Regions from separate parts of the Pedobacter sp. KLB.chiD genome, predicted to be linked through region 2. Evidence: riboswitches for the same ligand, from Rfam matches in the RefSeq annotation. Region 2 holds a riboswitch; each other region holds the start of a gene.

The links. Region 2 has a riboswitch for S-adenosylmethionine ahead of ACK1I8_RS09660 (SusC/RagA family TonB-linked outer membrane protein). Riboswitches for the same ligand answer to the same signal wherever they lie in the genome.
Region 1: another riboswitch for S-adenosylmethionine. It lies ahead of metH (methionine synthase); the one in region 2 lies ahead of ACK1I8_RS09660 (SusC/RagA family TonB-linked outer membrane protein).
Region 3: another riboswitch for S-adenosylmethionine. It lies ahead of ACK1I8_RS08095 (O-acetylhomoserine aminocarboxypropyltransferase/cysteine synthase family protein); the one in region 2 lies ahead of ACK1I8_RS09660 (SusC/RagA family TonB-linked outer membrane protein).

What each region holds. Positions count from the first base shown of each region.
Region 1 is NZ_CP178207.1:4,939,287-4,950,276, forward strand. Features, by position in the region: gene ACK1I8_RS20445 (GNAT family N-acetyltransferase) at 1-139, opposite strand, end outside; gene ACK1I8_RS20450 (short chain dehydrogenase) at 254-850, opposite strand; gene ACK1I8_RS20455 (histidine decarboxylase) at 914-2,047, opposite strand; gene ACK1I8_RS20460 (S41 family peptidase) at 2,200-3,807, opposite strand; gene murQ (N-acetylmuramic acid 6-phosphate etherase) at 3,998-4,801, shown strand; gene ACK1I8_RS20470 (hypothetical protein) at 4,905-5,471, shown strand; gene ACK1I8_RS20475 (Bax inhibitor-1 family protein) at 5,510-6,265, shown strand; SAM riboswitch class I at 6,381-6,484, shown strand; gene metH (methionine synthase) at 6,599-10,315, shown strand; gene metF (methylenetetrahydrofolate reductase [NAD(P)H]) at 10,390-10,990, shown strand, end outside.
Region 2 is NZ_CP178207.1:2,362,406-2,373,395, reverse strand. Features, by position in the region: gene ACK1I8_RS09665 (peroxiredoxin family protein) at 1,644-2,888, opposite strand; SAM riboswitch class I at 3,026-3,132, shown strand; gene ACK1I8_RS09660 (SusC/RagA family TonB-linked outer membrane protein) at 3,446-6,613, shown strand; gene ACK1I8_RS09655 (SusD/RagB family nutrient-binding outer membrane lipoprotein) at 6,624-8,054, shown strand; gene ACK1I8_RS09650 (YtxH domain-containing protein) at 8,202-8,402, opposite strand; gene ACK1I8_RS09645 (hypothetical protein) at 8,959-9,228, shown strand; gene ACK1I8_RS09640 (HAD-IIA family hydrolase) at 9,302-10,084, opposite strand; gene ACK1I8_RS09635 (esterase family protein) at 10,427-10,990, opposite strand, start outside.
Region 3 is NZ_CP178207.1:2,006,607-2,017,596, forward strand. Features, by position in the region: gene ACK1I8_RS08075 (hypothetical protein) at 1-235, shown strand, start outside; gene ACK1I8_RS08080 (hypothetical protein) at 708-839, shown strand; gene ACK1I8_RS08085 (homoserine dehydrogenase) at 942-2,186, opposite strand; gene ACK1I8_RS08090 (homoserine O-acetyltransferase family protein) at 2,300-3,358, opposite strand; gene ACK1I8_RS08095 (O-acetylhomoserine aminocarboxypropyltransferase/cysteine synthase family protein) at 3,389-4,720, opposite strand; SAM riboswitch class I at 4,983-5,093, opposite strand; gene ACK1I8_RS08100 (trans-sulfuration enzyme family protein) at 5,323-6,438, opposite strand; gene ACK1I8_RS08105 (hypothetical protein) at 6,562-7,056, shown strand; gene mqnE (aminofutalosine synthase MqnE) at 7,502-8,695, shown strand; gene ACK1I8_RS08115 (histidine phosphatase family protein) at 8,793-9,416, shown strand; gene ACK1I8_RS08120 (menaquinone biosynthetic enzyme MqnA/MqnD family protein) at 9,688-10,413, shown strand; gene ACK1I8_RS08125 (HPF/RaiA family ribosome-associated protein) at 10,533-10,847, opposite strand; gene ACK1I8_RS08130 (phospholipase D-like domain-containing protein) at 10,923-10,990, opposite strand, start outside.

The DNA of each region.
Region 1 (10,990 bases), 2.6 Mb from region 2:
CCTTCTGAAGCGAAGGAGAAATATTTTTTTTAGTTGGTAAAAGGCCAAATTCTTGTTCTAAAGAATGATCGTCTTTAATATATTTTAAAAGCTGATCGTGCGTTAAAGGTTTTAAAATGAGGCGTTCTGTTTCTATCATACCCGTTTGGTTATAAAGGCTAATATATACTTTGGACTTTTGGATAAGTGTAATTTTACGATAGGCTTTTATTAAATCATCACATTGCAGACTTTTTCAACATGCTTCAGGTCGTTAATAAACTCTAATCACCTGTCCCGTTATAATACCCAATACACTCTTCTCATAAGCTTTAATTACCTTTTCCATGGTAACCGGGATCTCTCCGGGGAAAGAATCGAAATAAGCAGGCGAATCTTCAACCACGTTAGGGCTGATGGCATTTATGCGGATCCCGTTTCCAAGTTCCGGGGCAGCTGCCATAACAAATGCGTTCAGGCCACCATTTACAGTACTCAATACTGAACCTGCGGCAACAGGATTTTCGGCCAATATACCCGAAGTTAATGTAAATGAGCCACCTTTGTTAATGTAATGCTGGCCGATAAGCACCAGGTTAACCTGGCCCAGTAGTTTATCAAGCAAGCCACTTTTAAATACTTCGCCCGTAAGCTGATTAACAGGCGAAAAAGGACCTTTCCCACTCGTACTGATCAGGGCATCGAAAGCTCCGATTTGCTCAAACATATTTTTAATCGATGCTTCATTGGTAATGTCAACCTGGATATCGCCTTTGGTATTTCCAACTCGGATGATTTCGTGTTTTTGCGAAAAAGTTTCAGCTACTCTTTTACCCAGTGTGCCTGTAGCCCCTACGATGATTATTTTCATTTAAATCTGTTCAATATATATATCATCATTAAACGTCAGCCGTATTGAAATGTTTGTATAAACTCAATCTTGCAATACCAATTCGGCTTTAAGGTCGGTAATGAGGAGGTCGATATGCGATTGCGTTACATTTGGCATGCAGATGATGTGCGAATTTCCATGCTCAGCCGCAAGCTGCCATTTTTTGCAGATTTCTGCAGAAGGGGTCGGGAAATTTACGGTGATGGCATTGGCATTCCGCCAGGCTGAGATACCTAACGACTGAAGTTTTCGTTCGGTATAAGCCGCTGTTGCTAAACTGTGCATGGCTCTGTTTTTTAAACCTGTTATGCCCAAATGTTTAATGGTGTACCATAAAAATAAGGGGCTATGGCCATTTCTTGAACCCGTAATGGTAGTATCAATATTTCCGATATAAGCTACAGAACGGGCGATCCGATCGCGGTTTGACTTTTTGGCCACCAATACGCCACAAGGCATCGGTGAACCAAGAAACTTATGGCCGCTAATAGCGATACTGTCCGCACCATCTTCAAAGTCAAATGCTGGTCTTGGTTCAATTAGTGCGCTGTAGGTGCCAGAAAGTGCCGCATCAGCATGAATATAATAATGTTGGATGGCCAGTTTTTTCAAAATGGCTTTAATTTTGCCCACGTCATCACGTGCTTCAGTCATAGTGGTGCCAATATTGGCCATAATAATCACAGGCATGTGGCGGTTCATTCTAATGGTATGCTCAAGGTCTTTATAATCGATTTCTCCGTTTTTCTGGGTACGGATCACAATATTAGGCATATTAAGTAAATGCAGATTCTTCTGCACACTGTAATGCGTAGCTTCTGAGTAATAGGCCATTCCTTTAGGATGTAATTCGCGGGCAAGGTATAAGCCATAAAGGTTACCTTCAGAACCACCATTGGTTACATAACCCCACCAATTATCAGCTGGCGCACGAAAAAGTTCGGCAAAAAAATGCACTACTTCTTTTTCCAGTTCACGAGATCCAACACCATAGGTCGAAGTCACAAAAGGATCCCCCAGGTTATTCATCGGGTATTTTAAAAAGTCGGAAAGCGCCTGGTAATCAAAATCTTTAGCCACAGGGTAACCTAAAAATAAATCGGTTTGTTCCTTAACTTTTTCCAGAAGGTCTTTTAATACTTTTTGATCTTTTGCTGCTAATTTGCTCGTTTCCATAATGATATGATTTGCAGGCAAATTTACTTAAAACAGAATATAGTGTTAATAATATCGTTAAAATTAGAATATTATATTTTTTTTAATTTTAAAATTAAAATATAATTTCGAATTCTTAAATTAATCGTATACCGGAAACATATAAAATATGGCTATTGGAGGTTGAGGAGTGCCTGCCTCACGGCATTGTCGGTTTGGTTTACGGCCTTATAATAACCTACGTCGCCCAGATAATAGCGACACAGTAAAGCTTTAAGATCATTTAAGATCACATTTTTCGAATTGTACAATTGAAAGCGGTCTATTGCTACATTTTTGCGTTGAAGAAATCCGATAAAATCCTTAAAGTCGTTGTCGTTTATCGTAAAGATATTAATGTTCTGTTCTACAAAACTGGCACTGTATTTATTTGTGAGTACATTAAAGACGTAATCCGAAAGTATTTTTTTGCTAACTAAATTGCTGTAAAACTTATTATAGCCATTGGTGTCCAATTTGACAAATATATCTGGCTGGATTCCGCCAACCGGTCTAACTTTTTTGCTCGGTTGGATATTTACTCCTTCGGCTTTCTCGATAGAATCCTGGAAAGATGTACGGTCTCCCGTAAGTTCCCCATCCATCATCCGTTCGTCTAGCTCGTGTTTATACGCATCATAACCTTTTTTGTAGGACTTTTGGATACTTCTACCGGATGGTGTATAATACCGTGCGATAGTTAAATTCAGTGCAGAGCCATCACCAAAAGCAAATTGCTCTTGTACCAAACCTTTACCAAAAGAACGGCGGCCAACAATAATCCCCCGGCCTAAATCTTGTATAGCTCCGGCTACAATCTCGCTGGCAGAGGCGGTATTTTCATTAATCAAAACCGCCAGTTTGCCATTTTGAAAGGATCCGGTTCCGGTAGAAAAATAATCGGTGCGCGGCTCATGCTTTCCCTGTGTATACACAATGAGTTTGTTCTCGCCCAAAAACTGATCTGCCAGACCTGTAGCTGCGGTAAAATAACCACCCCCATTATCGCGCAAGTCGAGAATAAGTTTTTTCATGCCCTTTGCTTTCAGGTTATTGGCTACAGCAGCGAAATCATTATCTGTATTGGCGCCAAATTTACTGATCCTTACATAACCGGTTTCGTTGTTGATCATATAAGCTGCATCAATGCTGCTGATGTTTACCTTGCCGCGGGTAACCATAATGCGGTTGCTCTGTGATGCGCCCGGGTGCAAAAGCACTACACTTACCCCGGTTCCGGATTTACCTTTGAAACGACCGGAAAGTTGATCTTTAGGTAGGTTTCGTCCGCTTACTACTGCAGTATCAATACTGAGGATTTTATCGCCCAGTTTAATTCCTGCCTGATATGCTGGTCCATCCTTAACTACACCGGTAACCATCATAGTATCGTTAAGCATATAATATTCTATGCCTACGCCTTCGAAATTTCCTTCCAGGTTATCGGTCATATCCTGAACATCAGTTGGTGGCAGGTAAACGCTATGTGGATCTAGTTGGTGCAGAACACTGTCTATAGGTAAATTTTGAAGTGAATCGGTATTGATGTCATCAACATAATTACCGTTGATGATGTGTAAGATTTCGTTTAGTTTTTCATCGCTGTTTTGAGCAAGCTGGGGACTTTTTTTAACGCCAAAGCCTTGATCCTTAATGAATTTGATGCCCAAAAACATGCCTACTATTAAGATAACAGAATAGCTTAAGGCGATGAGTATGTTGTTTCTGGTGTTTTTTTTCATTGGCGCTACTGCAAATTTATGAAAATTAGCGGGTTGATATATTTTTTAACTGTATTTTCATGTCTTTTGTTTATAATATTTAACATTAAATTACACCTGGTACAATCAGTTAAAATTGATGGCAGATATTTTTTAGATTTTTAGCCTAGTTTTTAGAAAGAATTTACCGAATTTTATCAAAATTAAATTTATGAATAGAGTTACCGAGCAAGAATCTAATTATAACCACATTGATCAGATGTCGGTATTAGAAGTTTTGCAGGGCATTAATAACGAAGATAAAACTGTAGCATTTGCAGTTGAAAAATCTTTGCCTCAAATCGAAAAGTTAACATCGGCCGTGACCGAGCGAATGAAAAAAGGAGGTCGTCTCTTTTATATAGGTGCAGGTACAAGCGGTCGCTTAGGTGTAGTAGATGCTTCAGAATGTCCGCCTACTTACGGTGTGCCGTTTGATTGGGTTGTTGGGATTATCGCCGGCGGAGATACTGCCATTAGAAAAGCAGTAGAATTTGCTGAAGACGACGCGGAGCAAGCCTGGAAAGATCTTCAGGAATTTGAGATTAATGAAAAGGATTGTTTGGTTGGCCTGGCAGCATCAGGTACTACGCCATATGTGGTTGGCGGATTAAAAACGGCACGTAAGCATGGAGTTTTGACGGGCTGCATTGTTTGTAATACAGGTGGACCTATTGCTGCGGCTTCGGATTTTCCGGTTGAAGTAGTGGTTGGCCCTGAATTTATTACGGGCTCTACCCGCATGAAATCTGGTACGGCGCAGAAAATGGTATTAAATATGTTGAGTACCACAGTTATGGTTCAGCTGGGGCGTGTAGTTGGCAATAAAATGGTCGATATGCAGTTAACTAATCATAAACTGGTCGACCGTGGTACACAAATGGTGGCCAACGAACTGAACATTGGTTACGATGAAGCAGCTGAATTGTTAAACCGTTACGGAAGTGTACGTAAAGCTGTGGAAGCAGGACATTAAAAATGAGTGAAGGATAGCATAGTAACTGAAAAAGTGATGTGATGTATAAATGATCTCAGCATTCGCTCATTCAAAACCCAATCCTTCAATAATTAAAAAAAGTATGCACGAAATTGAGCCTTATTACCAGTGGAGAGATGATTATATTTCGGCAGAAGATGAGCGTTCGCCATTTTATAATACCGAATATTCAGAACTTTACTTCGATAAGCAGATCTATAACTTTTTACTGCACCCACAGTGGGACGAATTTGGATCGAATACCTTGTATATGAAGGTATTATATGCTGATTATGACCGCAGTTATGTCATTATAGAGTTTATAGGGGAGTGGAACGATGCCATTAATAACGACATTATGTTGCTGAAACGTGATATTTTGGAAATGATGATGGATGAAGGGCTTAATAAATTTATCCTGATTGGTGAAAATGTATTGAATTTCCATGCCTCTGATGACAGTTATTACGAAGAATGGTTTCAGGAAGTAGAAGATGGCTGGATTGTTGGGGTAAACTTTCAGGAACACGTGATCAGCGAATTTCGGGATAACAGCATTGATTATTATATTAACTTTGGAGGTGCATTTGACAATCTGCCATGGCGTACGCTAAAACCATTACAGTTCTTTAAAAAAGTTGAAGAACTGCTGACAAAAAGATTGAACTAAATGTTTATTTTTATATCATTTAACATACAAAAATTAAAATGGAACAACAAAATTATCAATATCAAAACAACAGCGTTTTCGTTCAGGAAGGATCTGTTTCTAAAAAATTCTTTGCCAACGTTTTCTTGTGGATGTTTGTGGCATTGAGTTTATCAACGGTAGCGGCCTATTTATTTGGAACAAATGAGCAATTTATGCAATATCTGTTAACCGTTAATCCATCTACCGGTAAAGTTGGAATGACGATTTTTGGGTATATTGCCATGTTTGCACCGCTTGGACTTGTTTTATTAATGAGTTTTGGTTTAAGTAAACTTTCTTACCCAGCGCTTGTAGGTGTATTTGTTTTATACTCCGTACTAACCGGTGTAAGCTTAAGCTTTATTTTATTGACTTATACTTCTGGTTCAGTAGTGAGCTGCTTTGCAGGTGCTGCAGGTATTTTCGGTATTATGGCCTTTATGGGCTATACCACCAATATCGATTTGAGCAAATTCGGCCCTATTTTAATGGTGGGGGTAATCGGGTTGGTTATTGCCAGCCTGGTGAATATGTTTATTCAGAGTGAACAGTTTAGTTTATTTATGGCATTTATCGGAATTGCCATCTTCACCGCATTAACTGCTTACGATGTTCAGAAAATTAAACAAATTGGCCAGGGTATAGAAGCTAGCGGAGAAGAAGTACTTCAGGTAGAGTCAAAAAAGATGGCAATTGTTGCAGCATTGCGCTTATATCTTGATTTTCTTAATATCTTCTTATTCTTACTACGCATTTTCGGTAGCAGAAGATAGAGCTAAAAACAAAACAATATTCTTAAGGCCGTGCAGAATTGCATGGCCTTTGTAATTTTATTTGGTAGCAAAGCGATAATTTTTGGAATTGATCATGCTTTGTTGCATTTTTGTACGCTTATTAAGAAAGACGGAGGGATTAGACCCAACGAAGTCTTAGCAACCTGTAACCTACAAGGTGCTAAATTCTATTCTGCAAATAGCGGAAACAGATAAGTTTAGGATTACGATTCACGTACCAACTTTTTCAATAAGCCTTTTAGGATGTATTAATGTATAATGGAAGATGTATCATGCCATTTTCCATTTGCCATCCCACATTTTACACAACAAATGGGTATAAGAGAAGAATTAGAGAAGCGTATTTTGGTGATCGATGGTGCAATGGGTACCATGATTCAGCGATACAACTTGAGCGAAGAAGATTTTAGGGGAGAGCGATTTAAAAACCATCCCTGTGATGTAAAAGGCAATAATGATTTGCTTAACATCACGCGTCCGGATATTATCAAAACCATACACCTGGAGTACCTGGCGGCTGGTGCCGATATTATTGAAACCAATACGTTCAGTACGCAACGCATTTCCATGGCCGATTACCAAATGGAAGATCTTTCTTACGAAATGAGTTTTGAAGGCGCACGGGTGGCAAAAGAAGCTGTAAATGAATTTATGGCTGCAAATCCAGATCGTAAATGTTTTGTTGCCGGTGCTATCGGCCCCACTAACCGTACCCTTTCCATGTCGCCGAATGTAAACGACCCTGGTTTTAGGGCGGTTTATTTTGATGAGCTGGAAGAAGCTTATTATGAGCAGGTACGTGGTTTGGTAGATGGTGGTTCCGATGTATTATTGATTGAGACCATTTTTGACACTTTAAATGCCAAAGTGGCCATTGTGGCCATTAAAAAATATGAAGAGGTAATTGGCCGCAAACTGGAGATTATGATCTCGGGTACCATTACCGATGCTTCGGGACGAACACTTTCCGGGCAAACCGCCGAAGCTTTCTTAAATTCTGTAATGCACGCAAAACCGCTCAGTATTGGTTTTAACTGCGCTTTGGGAGCAAAGGAAATGCGCCCGCATATCGAGGAGCTGGCTACAAAAGCAGGCTGTTATGTTTCCGCTTATCCAAACGCAGGCTTGCCAAACGAATTTGGAGCTTACGATGAGCAGCCGCACGAAACGGCACATTTGGTTGATGACTTTATTGCATTCGGTTTTGTGAACATTGTTGGTGGCTGCTGCGGCACTACTCCTGAGCATATTGGCTGCATAGCAAAAAATGCACGAAAAGCCAAACCCAGAAAATTGCCTCAACTTCCTCAATACATGCGCTTAAGTGGGTTGGAGCCGGTAACCATTACGCCAGAAAGTATTTTTGTGAACATTGGGGAACGGACCAATATTACCGGATCTCCAAAATTCTCCAAACTGATTTTGGGTGGCGATTACGAAGCTGCATTGGCCGTTGCCCTGCAACAGGTTGAAGGGGGTGCACAGGTAATTGATGTGAACATGGATGAGGGAATGCTCGATTCGGAAGCTGCCATGACTAAGTTTCTGAACCTCATTGCCTCCGAACCGGATATCGCCAAACTGCCGATCATGGTCGATTCATCTAAATGGTCGGTAATTGAAAACGGCTTAAAATGCCTGCAGGGAAAAGGGATCGTTAATTCCATTTCTTTAAAAGAAGGTGAAGATAAATTCCGCGAAAGTGCCCGTAAAATTATGCAATATGGTGCAGCTGTAGTGGTAATGGCTTTTGATGAGCAGGGACAGGCCGATAATTATGAGCGCCGGATCGAAATCTGTAAACGCAGTTACGATATCCTGGTAAATGAAATCGGTTTTCCGCCAGAAGATATTATTTTCGACCCTAATATTTTAACTGTGGCTACCGGGCTGGAGGAACACAACAATTATGCAGTCGATTTTATTAATGCTACCCGATGGATCAAAGAAAATCTGCCTCACGCCAAGGTAAGTGGCGGGGTTTCGAATATTTCGTTCTCCTTTAGGGGAAATAACGTCGTGCGCGAAGCCATGCACTCGGCTTTCCTTTATCATGCCATCCGCGCAGGTTTAGACATGGGTATCGTAAATGCCGGTATGCTGGAAGTTTACCAGGAAATTCCGCCTGAATTGTTAGAAAGGGTAGAGGATGTCCTGTTAAATCGCAGGGAAGATGCAACCGAACGGTTGGTTGAATATGCCGATACGGTAAAAACCAAAGGCAAAGAAGTGGTTAAAGACGAAGGCTGGAGAAAAGGCTCGGTTGAAGAAAGATTATCCCATGCGTTGGTTAAGGGTATCGTAGAATACCTGGATGATGATGTAGAAGAAGCCCGTCAGAAATACGACCGTCCGATTCAGGTAATTGAAGGCCCGTTAATGGATGGGATGAATATTGTTGGAGACCTTTTTGGTGCTGGAAAGATGTTCTTGCCCCAGGTGGTAAAATCGGCCCGGGTAATGAAAAAAGCCGTAGCCTATCTGTTACCTTTTATTGAGCAGGAAAAACTGAACAATCCTGATCAGGACCAGAATTCTTCGGCCGGAAAAGTATTGATGGCTACCGTAAAAGGCGATGTACACGATATTGGTAAAAATATTGTAGGCGTGGTACTGGCTTGTAACAACTTCGAAATTATAGATATGGGCGTGATGGTTCCGGCACAGGATATCATCAAAAAAGCCAAAGAAATAAATGCTGATATTATCGGTTTAAGTGGTTTAATTACGCCATCGCTGGATGAAATGGTTCACTTTGCCAAAGAAATGGAACGTGAAGGGTTTACCATACCATTGATCATTGGTGGCGCAACTACTTCGCGTATCCACGCGGCAGTAAAAGTAGCACCAAATTATTCAGGACCTGCCATCCATGTATTAGATGCTTCAAGAAGCGTTACGGTTTGCAGTACCTTGATGAACCCAGAAACGAGAGATGAATATATAGCTGGCATCAAAGCTGAATATGATAAAGCACGCGAAGCGCATCTAAATAAACGTTCAGATAAACGCTTTAAGACATTAGAGGAAGCACGAGCAAACAAGTTTAAGATTGATTTTCAGCCCAACTTGCCTGTTCCGGAATTTACAGGTACCAGGGTTTTCGATAATTATCCCTTAGAAGAACTGGTTCCATATATTGATTGGACACCATTTTTTCATACCTGGGAACTTCGCGGTAGTTATCCTAAAATTTTTGACGATAAAAATGTAGGCGATGAAGCAAAAAAGCTGTTTAATGATGCACAGGTTCTGTTAAAACGCATCCTCGACGAGAAATTACTAACTGCAAGAGCTGTAATCGGTTTTTGGCCAGCAAATACAGTAGGAGACGACATTGTTTTAGAAGTCCGGAGTCCGGAGCCCGGAGTCGGAAGTCTGCCTGTCGACTCCAAACTCCAAACTCCAAGCTCCAAACTGGTAACCATCCACACGCTCCGCCAACAGGCTGAAAAGGTAGATGGGCAGCCTTATTATGCTTTATCAGATTTTATTGCACCGAAAGAAAGCGGTATTCAGGATTATTTTGGAGGTTTTGCGGTAACCGCAGGGATCGGCATTGACGAACTGGTGAATGAGTTTGAATCCAATTACGATGATTACAACAGCATTATGGCCAAAGCACTGGCCGATCGTTTGGCAGAAGCCTTTGCCGAGCGCATGCATGAACGTGTTCGTAAGGAATTTTGGGGCTATGCTCAGGATGAAAACCTGAGTAACCAGGAATTGATTAAAGAAGAATACGCCGGTATTCGCCCGGCACCAGGTTATCCCGCATGTCCTGAACACACCGAAAAAGGAACATTATTCGAATTACTTGATGCAGAGAATCAGATAGGATTACGCTTAACCGAAAGTTATGCTATGTATCCAACAGCTGCGGTAAGTGGGTTTTACTTTGCGCATCCCGATTCAAGATATTTTGGACTGGGAAAAATTACCAAAGACCAGATTGAAGATTACGCCACCAGAAAAAACATGCCGGTTGAAGAAGTGGAGCGGTGGTTAAGTCCGAATTTAGCTTATTAATCCCCCAGCACTTAAAGGGGAGGGAATCGTTTATAAATTAAAATTTAAAGTCCTGATTATTTGGGATTAAGGGTATGAAGATTACTGACCATATAAAAAACGCAAAGGGTAAAACCCTGTTCTCTTTTGAATTATTGCCGCCAATTAAAGGGCAAAGCATACAATGGATTTATGATGCGATAGAGCCATTGCTAGAGTTTAACCCGCCTTTTATTGATGTAACCTCGCTCCGCGAAGATTATATTTATAAAGAACAGGCCAATGGTCTGCTTCAGAAGGTATCTTACCGTAAACGCCCGGGTACCATTGCCATTTGTGCAGCTATTATTCATAAATATAAAGTTGATGCCGTTCCACACCTCATTTGCGGTGGATTTACTAAAGAAGAAACCGAAAATGCATTGATCGATCTTCAGTTTTTGGGGATTGATAACGTTTTGGCTTTGCGTGGCGATGCCCGTAAGGCAGATGGGAATTTCGTGCCAACTCCCGGCGGACACTGTTACGCAACAGATTTAATTGAGCATATCAAGAATCACAACGAAGGTAAATTTCTGCACGAAGATGTAGAAACTTTTAAAAGTGATTTCTGCATTGGTGTGGCAGGTTACCCTGAAAAACACTTCGAAGCGCCCAACATGAATACCGATTTTAAATACCTGAAAAAGAAAGTTG
Region 2 (10,990 bases):
TGATTAAAGGTAGTTCCTGTTCTCCGCTATATCCTTACGCTGCGCTTCAGGGATGCCGCTTCGCCCAGGGCTAAATGCACGGTTACTGCCATGATCAGCGTGCAAAACGCTATTTTGTTTCTTATACAGGCCCTAATTAAATAAACCTTATTGCAGCGGCTATGCTTTTTTGGTACACAACCCAAAAAGTCCCCGCTAAACGTTCACAAAAAGATAATAGCGGAAAGAAGGGCTGCCCAACCCGAAGTGCACTGCAATACCTTTCCAAAAAAAGAAAAAATATAACTTTTTTTTGAAGCGCAGTGTCATCAGTATGATTACAAGGTAGTTCCTGTTCTCCGCTATATCCTTACGCTGCGCTTCAGGGATGCCGCTTCGCCCAGAGCTAAATGCACGGCTACTGCCAGGATCAGCGTTCGAAACGCTATTTTGTTTCTTATACAGGCCCTAATTAAATAAACCTTATTGCAGCGGCTATCCTTTTTGGCGCACAACCCGAAAAGTCCCCGCTAAACGTTCACAAAAAGATAATAGCGGAAAGAAGGGCTGCCCAACCCGAAGTGCACTGTAATACCTTTCCAAAAAAGAAAAAATATAACTTTTTTTGAAGCGCAGTGTCATCAGTATGATTAAAGGTAGTTCCGCTATATCCTTACGCTGCGCTTCAGGGATGCCGCTTCGTCCAGGGCTAAATGCACGGTTACTGCCAGGATCAGCGTGCAAAACGCTATTTTGTTTCTTATACAGGCCCTAATTAAATAAACCTTATTGCAGCGGCTATCCTTTTTGGCGCACAACCCAAAAAGTCCCCGCTAAACGTTCACAAAAAGATAATAGCGGAAAGAAGGGCTGCCCAACCCGAAGTGCACTGCAATACCTTTCCAAAAAAGAAAAAATATAACTTTTTTTTGAAGCGCAGTGTCATCAGTTTGATTAAAGGTCGTTCCTGTTCTCCGCTATATCCTTACGCTGCGCTTCAGGGATGCCGCTTCGCCCAGGGCTAAATGCACGGTTACTGCCAGGATCAGCGTGCAGATGGCTATTTTTTTCCTTGCAGAAGCCCTTTTTTAAATAAACCTTATTGCAGCGGTTATCCTTTTTGGCATACAAACCAAAACGTTCCCGCTAAGCATTCACAAAAAGATAATAGCGGAAAGAAGGGCTGCCCAACCCGAAGTGCACCGCAATACCTTTCCAAAAAAAGAAAAAATATAACTTTTTTTTGAAGCGCAGTGTCATCAGTATGATTAAAGGTCGTTCCTGTTCTCCGCTATATCCTTACGCTGCGCTTCAGGGATACCGCTTCCCCAGGGCTAAATGCACGGCTACTGCCAGGATCAGCGTTCGAAACGCTATTTTGTTTCTTATACAGGCCCTAATTAAATAAACCTTATTGCAGCGGCTATCCTTTTTGGCGCACAACCCAAAAAGTTCCCGCTAAGCATTCACAAAAGATAATAGCTTAAAGAAGGACTGCCCAACCCGAAGTGCACTGCAATACCTTTCCAAAAAAAGAAGATCCGATCTATTACGGAAAATCGTTCCTGCGTGAAAAGCAGAAAGAAATCTTTCGTGCCAGTAGCGATGTCTTCTATCGGTGTGTCACACCAACCAATGTAAAAAGATCCTGGATGATTATGACACTATTTCTTCAGCAAAGTATCAATCTCTGTATTAAACTCTTTTACAAATTCATCATAAAATTTACCGGTAGCCGGCCCGTTAAAACCCGTATGGATTTGGGCCACATTTCCTTGTTTATCGATGATGATGGTTGTTGGGAACGATAAAAAGGAATCAAGCGCGGGTAATGATTCAGATACCGCTTGTTTATCGGCAGTGCCTGCCAATACCTGATCATATTCGATACCAAAGCGTTCACGGAAACGGGTCATTACTTTTTTTGCATATTCCGGCTCAGTTGAACGTTCATAATGCAAGGCTATAATCTCTACACCGCGATTTTTATTCTTTTTATACCATGGAGCCATAAAACTGGCTTCGTCTACACAATTAGGGCACCAGCTTCCGGTAATGGTTAAAATCACTACCTTGTTCTTGTATTTTTCATCTTTTAAGGAAATCTTTTTACCATTTATATCAGGAAAACTAAAATCAAGTGTTTTGTATCCTTTTTTTAAGTAGGTAAGCTGATAAGGATCTGGCAGGGCAGCATCTTTATTTTTGTTTCCGGTAAAAGGCTGACTGCCTCTTGCGCTTAAAACCTCACCTTTTAAAGTGCCGTCTGCCTGGAAAGTTCCTTTATAGTAAGCAGGAGAGGAGCCAATGGAACTCGAAAGTTGAAATTCGTTCCCTTCCACAATACCTTCGAGATAGCGGGAATCGCCGGTTACACGGAGAAAAGTTCCCGTCAGTCTGTTCCCTGTTTGCTTAAATAAACCTACTGTTTTTTCTTCCTTGCCGTTCGGCGATGTAAAAATCACATCATAACTTCCGGAATAGTCTGCCGACGCAGGTTTATTTGCTTTAAAACGGTAATTTTTGCGTTCCGCATCAATGGTTAGAGGTTTTCCGCCTTTATCTTGTTTACGTAGCGTTCCTGTTAACCGATTGCCATCTATTGCAAATGCCAACTCATTGTCAAACTGATCCAGTTTAACAAAAAGTGAATCGCCCGTTTGTTTTACCAAACCACCTTCGAAACTTTCTTCAGCATTACGGAAATACAATTTTTGCTTACCATTTTTTTCATGGATTTCGAAATTAAAAGGAATTTCGAGTCCCTCTTTTACTTTAGCTACACCACGCCAGTTGCCCAATGCGACAAAAGCCTTTGGTTTTACACTACTGGCTACGGTGCTGTTTTGTGCATAACTTAAAGATGTTGATATGGCCAATACGGCAATTAAAATGAACTTCAGTTTCATTGGGGTGTATGTTAATCTACTAATTTAGTCGACAAATATACGGATGGAATCACCAAAGAAAAAATATTTCAATAAAAATCTATAAAAACTATAGGATAAATCGAATTAATTATAACTTTGCCCCAGTTATTTTTAAATACTTATCAAGAAAGGCGGAGGGAATGGCCCTGTGAAGCCTTAGCAACCATCTAGTTTTTAGAAATGGTGCTAATTCCATCCCGGATGACTCTGGGGTAGTTAAGTCAGTAGTTTGCATGATCCTGAGCTAAAATATACGGGGCACTTCTGATTTAAGGGGGTGCTCTTTTTTTTACCCGATGCTGCTTTTGATAGGTAACATGTTTTATAGAAAACCATTGAAATGAAAAAAACAGACGAGTTAAAATCCCTTGATGATGCCTATTTCCGAATGCGCAGGCCCTGTTGAAGTAAAGTTATTTAAATAGGCTCTTAAGCTAACGCTTCCTTTTTTTATTAAACTGAAAACACGGTTTTTGGCCGTGGTGGAATTGTTTTGCCAAATTTTTATCCCTAATCTAATCATTAATTACACACACATGTTCACAAATTTTAAATCAATAGCGTTTAGCTTGCTGCTGTTTATTACGCAGCACTTATTCGCTCAAAATGCCACCATTACCGGAACCGTGAGGTCGGCAGATGGAGAAACACTTCCCGGTGTTTCCATTTTAATCAAAGAAACCAAACAAACCACCATTTCTGATGGTAAGGGTGCTTTTTCGATAACTGCACCTGAAAAAGCAACACTGGTATTTTCATATATCGGCTTCAAAACACAGGAAATACCGGTGAATAAAAATGAGGGCCCGATCTCTGTGATTCTTCAATCGAGCGATAATGCACTGGATGAGGTGGTCGTTACCGCATTGGGGATTTCGCGACAGAAAAAATCGCTTGGTTATGCTGTTCAGGAATTAAAAGGGCAGGATTTGTCTGAAGCTAAAGAATCGAATCTGGTCAATGCACTGGCGGGAAAAATTGCAGGTGTAAGGGTAACGAATAGTCAGGGGAGCATGGGGTCTTCCCGCGTAGTCATCAGAGGGGAAACCTCCATAGCCGGAAATAACCAGCCATTATTTGTAGTTGATGGAATTCCGGTAGATAACTCGCAGTTAAATTCTGCAGGCGCAAGGGATTATGCGAATGCCATTTCAGATATCAATCCAGAAGATATAGAATCAATTAGTGTTTTAAAAGGACCAAATGCGGCAGCATTATATGGCTCGAGGGCTGCGGCGGGTGTAATCTTAATTAAGACCAAAACCGGTAAATCAAAAAAAGGATTGGGCATTGAGGTTAACTCCAATGCCGTGCTGGAAACTTTGCTTACCCTGCCGGTTTATCAAAATGCATTTGGACAGGGGTCGGAAGGTAAGTTCAGTTATGTGGATGGGGCTGGTAAAGGCCTTAATGATGGGGTAGATGAGAGCTGGGGACCAAAAATGGATGGCAGATTAATTCCGCAGTTTTTTTCAAAAGGTGTGGCGGTTCCATTTGTAGCTCATCCGGATAACGTCCGGGATTTCTTTCAAACCGGATATTCCCTGAATAATGGTGTATCTGTTGCAGATGCCGGTGAAAAATATGATTATCGGATCTCTTACAATAACCTGAAACAGGTTGGAATTGTGCCTAACTCCGGACAAGGTAAAAATTCATTTGTATTAAATACTTCATTAAAAATAACGCCAAAACTAACTTTAACGGCTAATGCAAATTACAGTAAATTGAGTTCTGATAACTTACCTGGTACAGGTGGTTCAAGATCAACCAGTACCATGTTGCAGTTTACCTGGTTTGGCCGCCAGGTAGATATTAACCAGTTAAAAAACTATCTGGATGAAAATGGAAAAACGTTTAACTGGAACAATAGCTATTACAGCAATCCATATTGGGTAGCTTACGAAAATACTGTATCGCAAAACCGTAACCGGATTATTGGAAGTTTAGCCATTAATTATAAAATTATTGACGGACTAAATTTCAATTTCAGGTCGGGAACGGATTATTACAACGACAGGCGTAAAATCAGAATCGCTTACGGTACCAATGGCACACCGTTTGGCTCGTATACCGAAAGTGCCTTTACCGTAAACGAAAATAATACCGATGCAACTTTAAATTTTAACAAACAGTTGAGTGAAGATTTTAGCCTGGAATTACTGGGTGGCGGTAACATCCGCAGACAGTATATTGAGCAAAATGACCAGAGCGCACCTAAACTGGCTATTGCAGGATTGTACAACCTTAAAAATTCACGCGATCCCTTGGTTTCGTCCAATAATTTGTCGCGTTTAAAATCGTATAGTATTTATGTATCCGGACAGATCGGTTTCAGAAATTATCTTTTCGCCAACATTACCGCACGTAACGATTGGTCGTCTACCTTACCGGCACAAAACAGGTCATATTTCTACCCTTCATTTAACGGAAGTTTTGTAGCAACTGAAGCATTCGATATCAAAAGTGAAGCCCTAAACTATTTAAAAATACGTGGTGGATGGTCTAAAGTGGGTAAAGATGCAGATCCTTACCGCTTAATCAATACCTATGTTTTCAGTGCACCATTTTATGGCAATCCTCAGCTTACCACTGGCACTATAGATCTGAATCCTGACTTAAAACCTGAAGCGACCTCTTCTACGGAACTTGGTCTTGAAGCAGTTTTCTTTAATAAAAGATTACGTTTCGATTTAAGCGCGTATAACACCAATAGTTACAATCAGATTTTAGCAGCAGATGTAAGCCAAAGTACTGGTTTCAGCTCAAAATTGCTTAATGCCGGAAAAATCAACAACAAAGGGATTGAAGCCCAATTGGGCGTTACCCCAATCAGAAAAACCTTTACCTGGGATGTAAATTTCAATTTCGCAGCAAACAGAAGCAGGGTAATTGAGCTTGATGCTGAAAAACTATTAACCAATTATGTGGTGGCTTCCAATTCGGCCCAGGTAATTGCAACAGTGGGGCAGCCTTACGGATCGTTATTTGGTACCGCTTTTTTAAGAGATGGCAACGGAAACATCATTGTTAATGCTACGGGTGCACCAGCCACAAATCCGACCAAGCAGGTATTGGGCAAATATACGCCAGATTGGATTGGTGGGGTTTACAATACTTTTACCTATAAGGGCATCAGTTTGGGCGTTCTGGTTGATGCCAGTTTTGGTGGCTCTATCTATAACGGAACTTATGCTACAGGAACTTATACCGGTGTTCTGGCTTCAACACTTCCCGGAAGAGCAGCTGAATATGGCGGAATCTCCTATTATTACCCTGATAACAACAAGGCAAATGGAACCGTGAGGGTAAGTGGAGCTGCTCCGGCGGGAGCTACGGTGTACGATGACGGGATTATTTTTGATGGCGTAACCGCTGATGGCAAACGCAACGAGAAGATATTGCCCGCTCAACAGTATTACAAATCATTCAGAAATATAGATGAAGCAAATATTTTCGATGCATCTTATGTAAAACTCCGTGAGGTGAAATTAGGCTATAACCTGCCGGCAAAGTGGCTTCGTCCATTAAGTTTGCAAGGTGTTTCGGTATCACTGGTTGGCCGTAACCTGTGGATCATCCACCGCAATACGGTTGATATTGATCCGGAAGTGGCCTTTAATACCGGTAATGGTCAGGGTTTGGAAAGTTTATCAAATCCAAGCACCCGCAGTTATGGTATCAACCTGAATGTTAAATTTTAAATATTCCATCATGAAAAATAAAAAACTATATATAGTGGCTATTTTGGCCATTGCCATTACATCATGTAAAAAAGAGCTGAACGAGGTAAATATCAATCCCAATGCACCTGAAGTTGCACAGCCAGATTATTTGCTTACCGGGACCACGAAAGTTACTGCTGACAGCTATTGGGGCGTGACCAATAACATGAATTCAAGTTTGCTGTTTGCACAGCACTGGGCTAAAGTACAATATACAGAAGAAGATCGTTTTATTTATTCAAACAGCAGTTTTACGGCATTATGGTCGACAGGTTATGCCCAGAGTATTGCTGGTTTTAATAAAATTATCGAACTGGGCGATGCGCAGGGCAATGCGAATTATAAAGCTGTTGCGCTTGTACTCAGATCGTGGATATTTTTACTGTTAACTGATGCTTATGGCGATATTCCATATTCGCAGGCAGGAAAAATCAAACAGTTTGTTACGCCGGTTTACGATAAACAAAAGGATGTTTATTATGGTCTTTTAAACGATTTGAAATCAGCGCAGGCCGCTTTAGATCCCGCTGGAAAAACGATTGCCGGTGATGTGATTTATGGCAATAACATTGCGCGATGGAAGAAGTTTGTCAACTCATTGAGGCTTCGTATCGCTTTGCGCATTGCAGATAAAGATCCTGCTAAATCTAAACAGGTAATAGACGAAATACAGGCAGAAGGTGGTGCTTACATTAGCAGTAATTCAGAAAATGCCATATTCAAATATGATGTATCGCCTCAGCAAAACCCGGTAGCGGCTTCATTTGAAACCAGAAATGATTACCGGATCAGTAAAACCATTGTGGATAAACTTACTTCTTTAAGTGATCCGAGGTTGCCTGTTTATGCCAGTAAAACTGAAAATGCGCCAAACGGTTATGTGGGTATCCCAAATGGTTCAACAAACTCTGAGGCCAGTGCTATAGGTTTGGCAAATTCTTCAAAACCAGGTGTTTACTTTTTAGACGCCAAGGCACCGGCTGTAATTTTTAGCTATGCAGAATTACTTTTTGATAGGGCAGAGGCAGCTGCAAGAGGTTTTACGGCTGAAGATGCTGAAGATCTATACAAGCAAGCCATCAGGGCATCTTTTTCGCAGTATAATATTAGTGGAACTGTAGTGGAAGATTACATCAAGCAATCTGGAGTAGCTTATAATGCCGCCAATTATAAAAAATCAATCGGTGAACAAAAATGGATCGCCTTGTTTGGACAGGGTTTAGAGGCCTGGGCGGAACAGCGAAGATTAGATTATCCACAGTTAACAGCCTCTGTAAATACCGTGTTGAATGGTAAAATTCCGGTGCGTTTTATTTATCCTGGCACCGAACAATCGTTAAACGGACAAAATTATAAAAATGCGGTAGGCAACCAGGGGGCAGACTTGTTAACGACTAAGCTTTGGTTTGACGCTTTTTAATGCCCAACTTTCACCCTAATTTATCTGTGGTGTCGGATGTTACCATCTAACACTAAAACAAAAAGCGTCTGGATTTTTAATCAGGACGCTTTTTGTTCAGAGAAATAAAAATTTAGCCTCTTCAGGCTCCTTATTTTCTCCAGGTATTCATCTGGCCAAATCTTCAGCAGCATTGCTCACTCTGCTTTTCAAGTCTTCGGTATAACCTTTTGCTTTATCGGCCCATTGTGGTGCACGATCTAATAGTTCGTCAACAATTGATTGTCCGGTAATTGGATCTTTCTTGGTGATATATTTCACGCCTGCATATACTGCTGCGCCAATAATGGCTGTTTTTAAAATTCCCATGTTCGTTTCTTTTTTTAATTAAACATATTGAAATGTTAAAAGTTTTAAAGGATGCTAAATAGCTGTTACAAATGGGCTTTTTGCTGTTGAAATACCATTCTATTTTTAAGACCGAAATAGATGCCATGCTTAAGGTGTTCGCAAATAATAGTTTAGATGGGTATGCTCCTCCGACTCCGTTTAGGATGACCAAACGAAAGGATTTAATGTGCTTTTAGATATTGCCATCTGTTGAATGATCAAGCTTTGCGTATTAAAATTAATTTCGGTCGGTGAGACACCAACCGATAAGAAAATGTGCTGTCAGGTGTTACCATTTGGCAGATCATATGATTCTCTGTGCTGGATTAATCAATGCAGTTTGGCGAGACCCCAGGTTACAGGAAAAGGTTGCAAACTTTTGGCGAATGTTTAAATCGGAACTGCTTAATAATGAATTAAAACTGTAGAATAATTTTAACAATTTAATAATGCTGGCTAATTATCTTGCTAATAATATAGGTTCATATTTGTTTAGAGAGGCGGACCAAATAATAAGACGATTAAGCACGATAATATGAGACTGATTTCTTGCGTGGCGCTTTTGATGGTTATACCAGCAATTGGGCTTTTAACCAATGAGAATAAATTTAAGGATAAAAAAATACCAGCTACACCAGTACGTCAGGAGCCTGCAAATGATTCAGCTACATCTGCCTGGTTTAATCAAAGCGGAATGGCTGCTAATTTTAATTTGATACCGTTTATAGCCACAACTGATTATCACTTAAGTTTTGCTAAGCCCCTGCATTCAAATTCCAATCAATGTTTTAACATTAACAAGTAACCAGACTAACTTAAAGAGTCTGGACTAATGACTCTGGACTAACGACTTAGGACTCCTAACGGCCAACTCCAAATTATTTATTCTCCCACCAGCTTAGCGGAAATTTTATTTCATCAACAGAGCTTGCAATCATATCGGGTTTAAAGGCATAATGCCCTAAAATATCTTTGCTTGATATGCCCGAGAGTACCAGAATGGTTTTATAACCCATTTGAACGCCGCCCTGTATGTCCGTTTCCATCGTATCGCCAATAACCGTGGTTTCACTGGTTTCCAATCCTAAGAATTTACGTGCCGAACGCATCATCACCGGACTTGGTTTACCCGTAACAAAAGCTTTTCTGCCGGTTGCTTCTTCAATCATGGCAGTAGTGGCCGCAATGCCCAGGTTGTTCCATCCTGGTTTTTTTGGCGATGGATCTCTGTTGGTAGTGATAAACTTAGCTCCTGCAAGAATCATATCAACCGCACGTTGAACCATCTCGAGCGTAAAGTTCCTGCCTTCGCCAAGCACTACAAATTCGGGATCGGTATTGACCAGGGTAATGCCATGATCGTGCAAGCTGCTTAACAAACCACCTTCTCCCAATACATAAGCAGTACCATTCGGATTTTGATCTGAAAGAAATTTCCCGGTAGCCATTGCGCTGGTATATACGTGGCTTTCCTCCACCTTTATTCCCAATCCTTTTAATTTTCGTACTACTTCCAATGGGGTTCTTTGGCTGTTGTTCGTCATAAACGCAAAAGGGATGTCTTCGTCAATCAGTTTTTTAATAAACTTGTCTGCTCCGGTGATGAGTGCCTCTCCACTGTAAATCACCCCATCCATATCAATTAAAAGTCCTTGTTTCATATGCTGAAAGTTAACCTGTTCATCTGCAAACTTAATATTTTCTTGTTCAATTAGTGTTAAGGAGAAGTTTTTGTGCGGTCTGTTTTAACCCAAACCCAACGTTTTTATAAATGGACATTAATTTCATGGATAAATAACGCTGAAATCCGCCATGGAGAAAAGGCTTTTTCAGCCGAAAGCCTGTCCGTTTTTGGGGAAGCGATCTTGAAAAACGCTGTGCCAATTGCATCATATGCTAAATTTCTGCCATATTCTTGAAAAATCTAAAAAACAGTAGATACCATTCGCATTAAACAGTATTTAAATTGGCCGTAAAAATAAGAGGAGGCACTGATCTGAGAATTAAATATACATAGGCGCCATTTTTCGCCAATAACGGGGCCTGTGGGCATTACTTTCCCAGGTATGAAACAGATTGGGAATACCTTTTTCCCATAGTAAGCTACTCAGGTGTTGGTTCCCGTTTAAAAAAGGATCGGTTTCGCCTACTGCCAGAATAATTTCCATGTTTCTAACTTCCGATAACAACCGGTCATCATTTAGGTTTGCCATATACTGAGCTGGCATATTAAAATAAACTTCATCGCTGCGAAAGCCATTTAGCAAGTCTCTAAAATCGCCAATGTTATTGGTAAGGTCATATCGGCCACTAATGCCCACCGCTTTTTTAAATAACCAGGGATATTTCAGCGCCAGGTTTATGGCATGGTAAGCGCCCATGCTGCAGCCGGCAGTTTCAACATAATCGCCCTTATTTTTTTGATAGATAAGCGATAATACTTCCTCTAAGAGATATTTCTCATATTGCAGATGCCGGTCTATCCGTACTGATGGAAATACCTCGTCGTTATAAAAACTCTCTCCATCTATACTATCCACACAGAATAGCTGAAGTTCCCCGTTTTC
Region 3 (10,990 bases), 360 kb from region 2:
TAGCCTTGACCCCAAGGACAGTACCAGTTTTGATGCGGGAGGAGGAAGTTTCATCTTAAACGGCGATAATTATATTGAAAAACTTGAATATTATAAAAGCAAAGATTGGGAAGGCAAAACATTTAAGTTTAAGTTAGCCATCCATAACGATACATTGATTCAGAAAGGTGTGGAGAAGGTAGAAAAGGCTGGGGTAGACCGTGTGATTATCGAAAAGTATATTAAAATAAAATAGTTGCTATCATTTAATTCGTATTGTCTGATAAAAATGCCTCGAGACTTTCCCCGGGGTTGTTTATTCCAAGAGAAACGAAATTAAAACACTGGTTGTTCTGAAATAAATCATACCGTTGTTTTATTTTAAAACATGTTATAGATAAAGTGATTGAGCAGATAAGCGATTACTCGCATAAAGATTTGCCATGGGAGTTTACAGAGCAAGGGACGGATGTTAGCTACGAACCTGCATTTTCAGAGAATTGCCATATGCTGTAAGCGTATACGATGAGGATGATCATTAAATGTATGTACTTGGATTCACTTATCGGATTTAACAGGGATCTGAAATTTCTGCTAAAAAAGTACTGAACATAAATGATGACTTGGACATGGTAAAGAAAATTATAAAGGTTAGGCCAAGTCAGCAACCGCCAGTTAGCTTCACCAGATATAACTTAGAAATTAAGACCTGTGTTATTAAAATAAAAATGGCCTGCAAATCTTCAAAAGGCCGGGGAGTAAACGCTGGTTTAAGGTTGATTTGTACCTATTTCGAAAAAGAAGAGAAGATTGCGTTTATTGAGCTTTACCATAAAAATGATAAAGAAAATAAAGACTAACTGCGTATTTTAGAAAAATTCAGCTAATGCAAAAGGCCGGACTCGCTCCGGCCTTTGTACTTAACAACAAAACAAATAAAAAAAATAATTCTAAAAAATAAATTAAAGGCTGGCCAGCTCTGCAGCAAAAACATTTTCACTTAATTGCTCTTGTTTGTAAATCTGTCTGCCTGTGTATGCCACAAAAACAGATGGGTCTAAAAGCAAATCGCGGTTTTTTATCAAACTTTCCAACCTGAGTGTACCCACCACATATTTATAACTGCTGGCTGCATAACGCTCGCTGATGTGATCAAATTCCAATAACGTAATCAGATCTTCATCTGCGTAACGTAAATAAACTTCTAAAAGAATTTCTTCTGTATGTTTTACACCGTTTTCTGAGTGATATTTTTTGTATTCATAACGGTAGTCATACCGTAGGGCAGCAATATCAGAAAGTACTGCAGCACCGGTAGGGTGGCCGCCTGCGCCTTTACCATAGAAAAACTGTTTATCAGCAAAAGCCGCCTGAACGGCAACGGCATTGTATTCGTTTTCTACATTGTACAGAAAATCATCTTTTGCCACGAGTTTAGGTAATACATAGGTCACAATATCCTTCGTATTTACTTTACGCGCGGTAGGGACTAATTTAATTTTGAAATTTTTCTCACGTGCATATTTAATATCATGGTTGGATAGGTTCTGTATACCAATGTTTAAAATGGCGTCAGGATTTACAAATAAACCGTAGGCATGTGCGGTAGCAATAGCCAGTTTGTATTTCGGATCATAACCTCCAACATCTAAAATTGGATCAGTTTCAGCGAAACCTAAATCCTGTGCTTCTTTTAATGCGGAATCGTAACTTTGATTCTCGTTAAATATTTTCGACAGGATGTAATTGGATGAACCATTAAAAATTCCGCTTAACGCATGGAACAATTCATTGTCGTAGTATTCTTCCAAATTCCGGATAATTGGAATACTGCCACAAACTGCCCCTTCATATAATAATGAAGTGCCATACTCTTGTTGTAAATCAACCAGCTCTTTTAGGTGCGTGGCGATCATTTTTTTATTCGCAGAAACTACATTTTTACCATTTTTTAATGCGGTAGTTACAATTTCGTAGGCTGCATCGGCATCATTGATCAATTCTACAATCGTATTGATCTCTGTATTGTTCAGTATTTCATTACGATCAGTAGTAAACAGATCCTTATTCAGGGTACGCTTTTTTCTAGGATCTTTTATCGCGATTTTAATGATCTCCAGGTTAAGGCTCTGACTTTGGATGATATCCAACAAACCTTGTCCTACAACCCCAAAACCAAATAAACCGATTTTTAAATTCTTACTCATTATTTTAAAGTGATTAAACAGATAGGTCGATTACACCGATAGAGCTGTTCTTATTTCTGTATTTTGTTTAAATTTTTTGTTCTGGTACCAGGTTTCTTTTACCCCCTACCTTTTTAAGCAGTATGCTGTAATTTGATGATCTTTTTGTTACGGCTTTCTTTCATAAAGTTTCCGATTACATTGGTCAGTGCATTCGTTTCAATTAAAAAACCATCGTGTCCATAGTCAGAATGCAAAGCAATAAATTCTGCTCCGGGAATATGATTGGCCAGGTACTGCTGCTCTGAAAGTGGAAACAATACATCGTTTTCTATTCCGATAACCAGCGTATTCGCCGTAATTAATTTTAAAGCATCGCCAATACTTTTGCGGTTACGGCCTACGTTATGGCTATCCATTGCTTTGGTTAAATAATAATAGCTGTAAGCATTAAAACGATTGATCAATTTTTCTCCCTGATAATTCTGGTAAGAAGACGACCTGAAATGGTCAGTTTTATCGTTTATACTTTCTACCTGTGTACTGCCATAGGCACTGTAGGTTCTATAACTTAAGAGTGCAATACTACGGGCCGTTTTTAAACCTTTACTGCCGCCGTTAGGTTGGTTGGCATAAAAAGTCCTGTCGGTGGTAATGGCCAAACGCTGACTTTCATTAAAAGCAATGCCCCATGGAGAATGAGCTGCATTAGTAGCAATTAAAATTAGGTTTTCTATTTTATTCGGTTCCGAAATACTCCATTCCACAGCTTGCTGCCCACCTAGGGAACCACCAATTAACAATTTTATATAATCAACACCCAAATGCAAAGCCAATAACTGGTGTGCAGATACTAAATCGCGAATGGTAAATTGCGGAAAAGAAAGGTAATAAGGTAAACCCGTTACCGGATTGTTGCTTAATGGATTGGTGCTGCCATAGTGAGAACCTAAAACATTGGCGCATACAATATAATGCTCTTCAGGATTGAACAAAGCATTTCTCCCGAACAAACCTTCCCACCATTCAAAAACATCAGCATTAGCTGTAAGTGCATGGCAAACCCAGATTACATTATCTTTAGCTGCATTTAGCTTTCCATAAGTTTGATAAGCAATTTGCAGGTTACGGATTTTCTTTCCGTTTTCTAATTTGAACTGTTTGTTATGATTATATATTGATGCTGTACTCATTGTTTTGCTGTATTCGGGAAATAAACGGGCTTAGGCTGATAAACTCTCAGAAGAAACTTGTGCGTTAATGGCCGCAAATGCTTGTTCAAAATCTGCTTTAATGTCATCGATATGTTCAATACCAACTGAAACCCTTAAGGCATTTGGTTTTACACCTGCAGCCAATTGCTCTTCTTCGCTCAATTGCTGATGTGTTGTGGCCGATGGTTGGATAATCAGGGTCTTGGCATCGCCCACGTTCGCAAGATGTGAAACCAATTTTAGCTTATCGATAACCTGGGTGGCGTTTTCCTTACTTCCATTTAATTCGAAAGATAACACAGCCCCAAAACCATTACTTAAATATTTCTTTGCGAGGTTGTTGTATTTGCTGCTTGCTAATCCCGGATAATGCACTTCCTTAACCAACGGATGATTTTCCAGCCAGGTAGCCAGTTCAAGGGCATTATCAACATGGCGTTGTACGCGGAGCGATAAGGTTTCCAATCCTTGCAACAGAAGAAAAGAATTAAAAGGTGATAGCGCAGGACCAAGGTCTCTTAGTCCTTCAACACGGGCACGGATGATGAACTGGATATTACCAAACGGCCCGCCAATACCAAAAACATCACTAAAAACCAAGCCGTGGTAACCTGCAGAGGGTTCAGAGAACTGAGGGAATTTTCCATTGCCCCAATTGTAGTTTCCGCCGTCAACAATTATTCCACCGATGCTTGTTCCATGTCCACCAATCCATTTCGTTGCAGATTCTACCACAATGTTGGCACCATGCTCTAATGGCTTAAATAAGTAACCGCCTGCACCAAAAGTATTATCAACCACTAATGGAAGATCATATTTTTTGGCAATGGCCGCAATTTTTTCAAAATCAGGTACACTAAACGCAGGGTTGCCTATGGTTTCGAGGTAAATGGCTTTGGTTTTATCCGTAATTTTTGCCTCAAACTCTTCTGGCACATCCGGATTTGCAAAATCGACATGAACACCTAAACGCTTAAAGGCCACCTTAAACTGGTTATACGTTCCGCCGTAAATGTGAGAAGAAGAAACAATGCTGTCGCCAGCTTCCAGTATATTGTTTAAAGCTATAAATTGAGCAGCCTGACCTGATGCCACAGCCAAAGCCGCAACACCGCCTTCTAAAGCTGCAATACGTTTTTCGAAAACGTCATTGGTCGGATTCATGATCCTGGTATAGATATTGCCAAACTCTTTCAAAGCAAATAAATTGGCGCCATGCTCGGCGCTGTTAAACCCATAAGAAGTAGTTTGATAAATCGGTACAGCTCTTGAACCTGTTGTTGGATCTATTTCCTGACCCGCGTGTAATTGTAAAGTTTCAAATTTATATGATGTTGACATGATTGCTGTTTTTATTTGTTGAACAATTTAATAGGGTGGCTTAGCTTAATCCTAAAGCCTGCAGGGCGTATCCCAATGATTCGGGACCTTCCAGTTTGAAAGAAACAAAAGAGGAAGATTTTTAAATTACCGTATGCAACAGCACATACATGCCATGGCAGACATATGGTAACAAGCAATAGAAACAGAAAATGGTTTCACCGTTTTTAGTTCAGCAGTAGGTTCGCTTAGCGATCGAAAGTTTAATGTTTTCATCAGTTCTAATTTATATCTCCAGATAATACCATATTATCCGGTCAGGAATTGGCACCTTCTCTTTCTGAGGGTTGCCAGTGGGTCGTGGAGCCAGTCTCTCGCCACTTCTTTATAAATCAACCTATGAAGATTGACTTTTATTTAGCTTTCCGCCAAATAATATTTCAAATGTCTGAATTTATTTTAAATACACAAAATAAAATTTCGAATTTTAAATAACTTAATGAAAATGAGGTATTTATTTTTTCAGCGACAAACCATCCGCTTAAACGGATCAGGGATTTATCATAGTAAATAAGATTTTAATAACTGGTCTTCATGCCGGGGATGACCATACCGAAAACGTCTTATCCTAAGGCCTGCGCTAAATCGGCTATGATATCATCTGGGTGTTCCAATCCCACAGAAATCCGGAGTAAATTTTTTGGTGTTTTACTGTCAGGACCTTCTACCGAATAACGGTGTTCAATCAAACTCTCTACGCCGCCCAAACTGGTTGCCTGCGCAAATAATTTAACTTTATTGACCATTTTGTGAGCTGCTTCAACACCCCCTTTAACCAGAAACGACATCATGCCACCAAAATCTTTCATTTGTTTTCCGGCAATTTCATGCTGAGGATGATCTTTCAGGCCGGGATAAAAAACGGCCTCAACATTTGGATGCTTATTTAAATAATCAGCTATAATCTTTCCGTTTTCACAATGCCCTTTCATGCGGTAGGCAAGGGTTTTTATGCTTCTGCTTAATAAAAAGCAGTCAAAAGGTGAAGGCACTGCACCACCGGTTTGCTGAATATTTTTGATTTTCTCCCACAACTCGTCTTTTTTCGCGGTTATCAAAATTCCGCCAAGCACATCGCTATGTCCGCCTAGATATTTAGTGCTGCTATGCATTACGATATCAGCCCCCAATAAAATCGGATTTTGTAAAACAGGAGAGGCAAAAGTGCTATCGCAAACCAAAGTGATGTTTTCAGCTTTAGCGATTCTGGCAATTTCCTCAATATCCGTAATCTTTAATAGCGGGTTGGATGGCGTTTCGATCCAGATCAGTTTAGTATGGGGTTTTATGCTTGATTGGATCAGATTTAAATCGGTCTGGTCAATAAAATCAAATTCCAAACTATCATTAAAAATCGTCAGTAGCTGTTTTTTAATGCCCCAATACATATCATCAGGCGCAATGATGTGGCTACCAGGTTTCAAAGCCTGAAATAAAGCCAAACCGCAGGTATTGCCCGAAGAAAAAGCTGCCGCATCTTCGCCATATTCTAATTTGCATACAGTGTTTTCTAAAGCAGACCGGTTAGGATTGCTTACCCTGCTATACATATGCCCCCCAGGATAACCACCATCCTCGCCACGAAAAAAAGTGGTGGATAAACTGATCGGCGGAGTAACATCACCAGTATTGATTTTTACAAGATTAGCGGTGTGAATAGCAAGGGTTTCTGGTTTCATGATAATTGATTTTGGACGAACTGATATAGAAGCGCAATTTAGTAATTTACCGCTAATTTACGGCTCATAATGGTTTTGGCAAGATTTATGTAACAAGTTTGAGAAAATTTAAATTACACAAAAATGAAAAGATTATTTATAGCTATCGCCATAGCATGTTCTACTTTGGTAATGTTACAAAGCTGTAATACGGCAAAACGGGTAACTGCAGGTGTAACCGGCAGCAGAGGCACGGTTGTACGCGAATGGGTGGTAACAAACGTTGCTTTAGAAGGATTGCCTGATGGCGCTGTTCAAGGCTTATTCGGAGAGAAATCCTACAAATGTTTTGAGGGGAGCACATGGAATTTGACCAATAGTGGTAACGGTTCTTACACTTTACCGGCGTCGAGCGCTTGTGGTTCGGTCATGCAAACGATTTTCTGGTCGGCCGCACCAAAAGATCAAACTTTCCAGTTTAAAAAGATATACGAGGGTGATAAAGCTAAAAATGTAACCGAAGGTTATCGTTTAGTGTTAACTGAACTTTCCAGCACACAAATGGTATTAAAATCGCCAATCGAGTTTGGCGGCAGAACTGCGAATATTATTTTGACATTTGCGCCTGCAGCAAGATAATATCTAACATCGAAAAACATACCCTTAAAGCACCTTTTGAAAAAGGTGCTTTTTTTGTTTGTTACGCTTTCACTCTTATCGGGTCTGATTTATTTTAGAAAACAGTTTAGGTTCCAAGATGCCGTCATTCCCAACTCGATCCGATTGCTATCGGATGGGAGTCGTAAGGCAGGCGCTTTAAGATGCCCGCATGCGCGGGAATAATGACCGAGGTAGTTATGCTATCAATGGCTGTTAAACTAATGTGTCTATATACAAATTTTTTCTTTTGTATTTTTTCCGCGCCTTCCGTGTTTCTGTGGCGGATGTTAAATTAATACCCACTTAATATCCGTGTTCATCTTTTATTAATTGTTGCGATTGACTGTCAAAAATCACGGTTTGTTACAAGAAAATGATTTTCAAATCGGCTCAATATTGTATTTTTGTTGAAAATTAATCAGGAATGAATACAACTGAACAAGTTGAAAAAATATTAGCTGATACCAATTTATCAACTGAACTACAAAACATCGCGCACAAAGTTCTTCATAAAGAGCGGATTACCTTCGACGAGGGTGTGTACTTATACGAACATGCAGAATTGGGTTATCTCGGAGTGCTGGCCAATTTTATCCGGGAAGAGAAACATGGTGATAAAACCTATTTTAACCGCAACTTTCATCTGGAGCCGACCAATCTTTGTGTTTACGACTGCAAATTCTGTTCCTACTCCCGCTTAATCAAGCAAAAAGAAGAGGGCTGGGCCTTAACAATGGAGCAAATGCTTGATATTGTTAAAAAATATGATGACGAACCGGTAACGGAAGTGCACATTGTGGGCGGAGTCCTTCCTCAGTATGATGTGGCATTTTATTCGGCACTGTTTACCGCTATCAAACAGCACCGTCCGGATTTGCATGTTAAAGCGTTAACTCCTGTAGAGTACCATTATATCTTCAAAAAGGCCAAAATTGATTACGCAACGGGAATGCGTTTGATGAAAGAAGCAGGCCTGGAATCGATACCGGGTGGTGGAGCAGAGATTTTTCATCCCGAAATCAGGGAACAAATTGCTAAAGATAAATGTACCGGTCAGCAATGGCTGGATATACATGAAGAGTGGCACAAGCTGGGCATGCGCAGTAATGCGACCATGCTGTATGGCCATATTGAAAAATACTGGCACCGCGTAGACCATATGGAAAAACTCCGCGAGCTGCAGGACCGTACAGGTGGTTTCCAAACTTTTATTCCTTTAAAATTCAGAAATCAGCATAACCAGATGAGTAATGTGCCCGAATCTTCAGTAATAGAAGATTTAAGAAATTATGCCATTGCCCGTATTTATATGGATAACTTTGATCACATTAAAGCCTACTGGGCCATGATCAGTCGGGAAACGGCACAGTTATCCTTAAATTATGGCGTCGACGATATTGACGGCACTTTGGATGATACTACGAAAATTTACGCCATGGCTGGGGCGGAAGAACAAAATCCGGCTATGAGTACCAAAGAATTGGTTAATCTGATTAAACAGGTAGGCAGAAAAGCAATAGAACGCGATACGCTATATAATGTGGTTACGGATTTTGAAAATGTTGTTTTTGAAGAAGAGCAGAAACCGCAATATTATAAATTACCAGTGGTGAATTAATATTAGCATGAAGGAATGATAGAGTGAGTGAGTATTAAGGTTTATGTTTCAGATGATATTTAATCATTCAAAACTCACTCATTCAATAACTTAATAAATGAAAGAAATATACATCATACGCCACGGCGAAACAGAACTCAACAGGCAGGGCATAGTACAGGGCAGGGGTATAAATTCTGACTTAAATGATTTAGGCCGTGCCCAGGCAGAGGCTTTTTATCAAAAATATAAGGATGTTCCTTTTGATAAGATTTACACATCTGATCTGAAACGCACCTGGCAAACCGTGCAGAAGTTTATTGATGCAGGATTACCCTGGGAAAGACTTTCGGGATTAGATGAGTTGGCCTGGGGTATATGGGAAGGAAAACCAAATACCGAGGAAGCGCGTGAGGCTTTCCGAATGATGTTACAAAGCTGGGAAAACGGAGATTATACCGCTCATTTTGAAGGTGGCGAAAGTGTTCAGGACGTTTATGAACGGTTGAAACAACCTATGGAAGTTTTAATGACGAGGCCCGAAGAAAAAACGGTTTTACTTTGTATGCACGGTAGGGCAATTCGCGTTTTTTTATGTTTATTGTTAGGCAGACCATTGAGCGAGATGACCGAATTCCCGCATCAAAATACAGTACTTTATAAAATGGGTTTCGAAAATGGAAAATTTACGGTATTGGAGTTTAACAGCGCTGTTCATTTAGACGGTTTGGTAATTGGATAATGAACGGCTTAGGTTCTTATCTTTAGCAAACGAAATATATTAAAGGTTCGTCGGGAACACGACCCTTGGCAAGCAGAGCGTTTAATCTGTTTAAAGACTCTTTATCATTCGTCATCCTGAACTTCCGCCCGGCCGGTCGAACGGGTGTTTCCAGGATCTAAGCATAAATAGACTTTAATGATATAGTGGTTTATGCGGAGAAGAATCATGGCGAGTTTATTAATTAAATAATAACGCTTATCGCTAAACACGAAGCGCAAAACATAACACCTTGAATAAGATTAAAATATCGGCTGTTGCCTATACCAATACAAAAGCTTTTATATACGGACTAAAACATTCAGACCTCATCAATAAAATTGATTTGAGTTTAGATATTCCTTCAGATTGCGCTGCAAAAGTAATTAACGGACAGGCAGATATCGGTTTAATGCCAGTAGCAGCCATTCCGCTGGTTCCAAATGCCAACATTGTAGCAGATTATTGTATAGGCAGTGACGGGGGAGTAAATTCTGTATTTATTTTTAGTGAGGTTCCGGCCCGGGAAATTAAAACGCTAAGGCTGGATGCCCACTCGCGCACCTCGAATAACTTAGCAAAAGTATTGCTAAAGTTCTATTGGAAAAACGACGTGGAATTTACCACCGATCCTGATGCCAAAACGGATGCTTTTGTTTTGATCGGCGATAGAACCTTTGGCAAAAAACAGGATTTTGCCTACGCCTACGACATGGGAGAGGAATGGCAGAATTTTACTGGTTTGCCCTTTATGTACGCCGCCTGGGTAGCCAATAAAGAAATTTCACAAGAATTTAAAACTGAATTTAATGCTGCTTTAAAATTTGGTTTAGACCATAGAAAGGAAGTTCTGGCGGAATTGCCGGAGTCGCCAAATTTCGATCTGGAAGATTATCTGTACCATAAATTGCAGTTTGATGTTACAGATGACAGAAGGAAGGCTTTGAAGCTGTTTTTGGGATATATTGAGCAGTTGTAAAGAACTTATCGATAAATTCGTCATTCCCATTGATCCGATAGTTCGCTATCGGAAGGGAATCCTAATATATGCTAAAGCGTTAAGATTCCGTTTTATCGGGAATGACGATAAAGGCTAATTTAATGTGCTTTCATCTTACCAGCCACTTTCTCTAATGCGCTTTTCAATTTCGTTAAGGCACCGGTGATGGCTATATCATAAGTATCGCCCATATTGGTTACTGCAATTGGTTCTTTACCGGTAATTCTAGCCTCTAATAAACACCTTTTATCGTCCAATCCTTCCTTACTGCCATTTTCATCAGAAAGATGAACTTCTATTCGCGTAATTAAGTCACTAAATCTATTTAAGCCTTCGGTTAACTGGCTATTGATTTTTTCTTCGTATTCCTGATGTATCGTTAAATTTTTGTCGGTGTTGAGTTGGATCGTCATAATTGAAAATGAGTTTTAAATTTATACTAGCTTAACAGCAGACGGGTCAAAACGTTTTAAAATTAATTGTTAATTTTAGTTAATTGGCTCGGTATATATTTGTTTTCCCCAAAGTTGTAAATCTACAACCGGCAGGTAAGGAT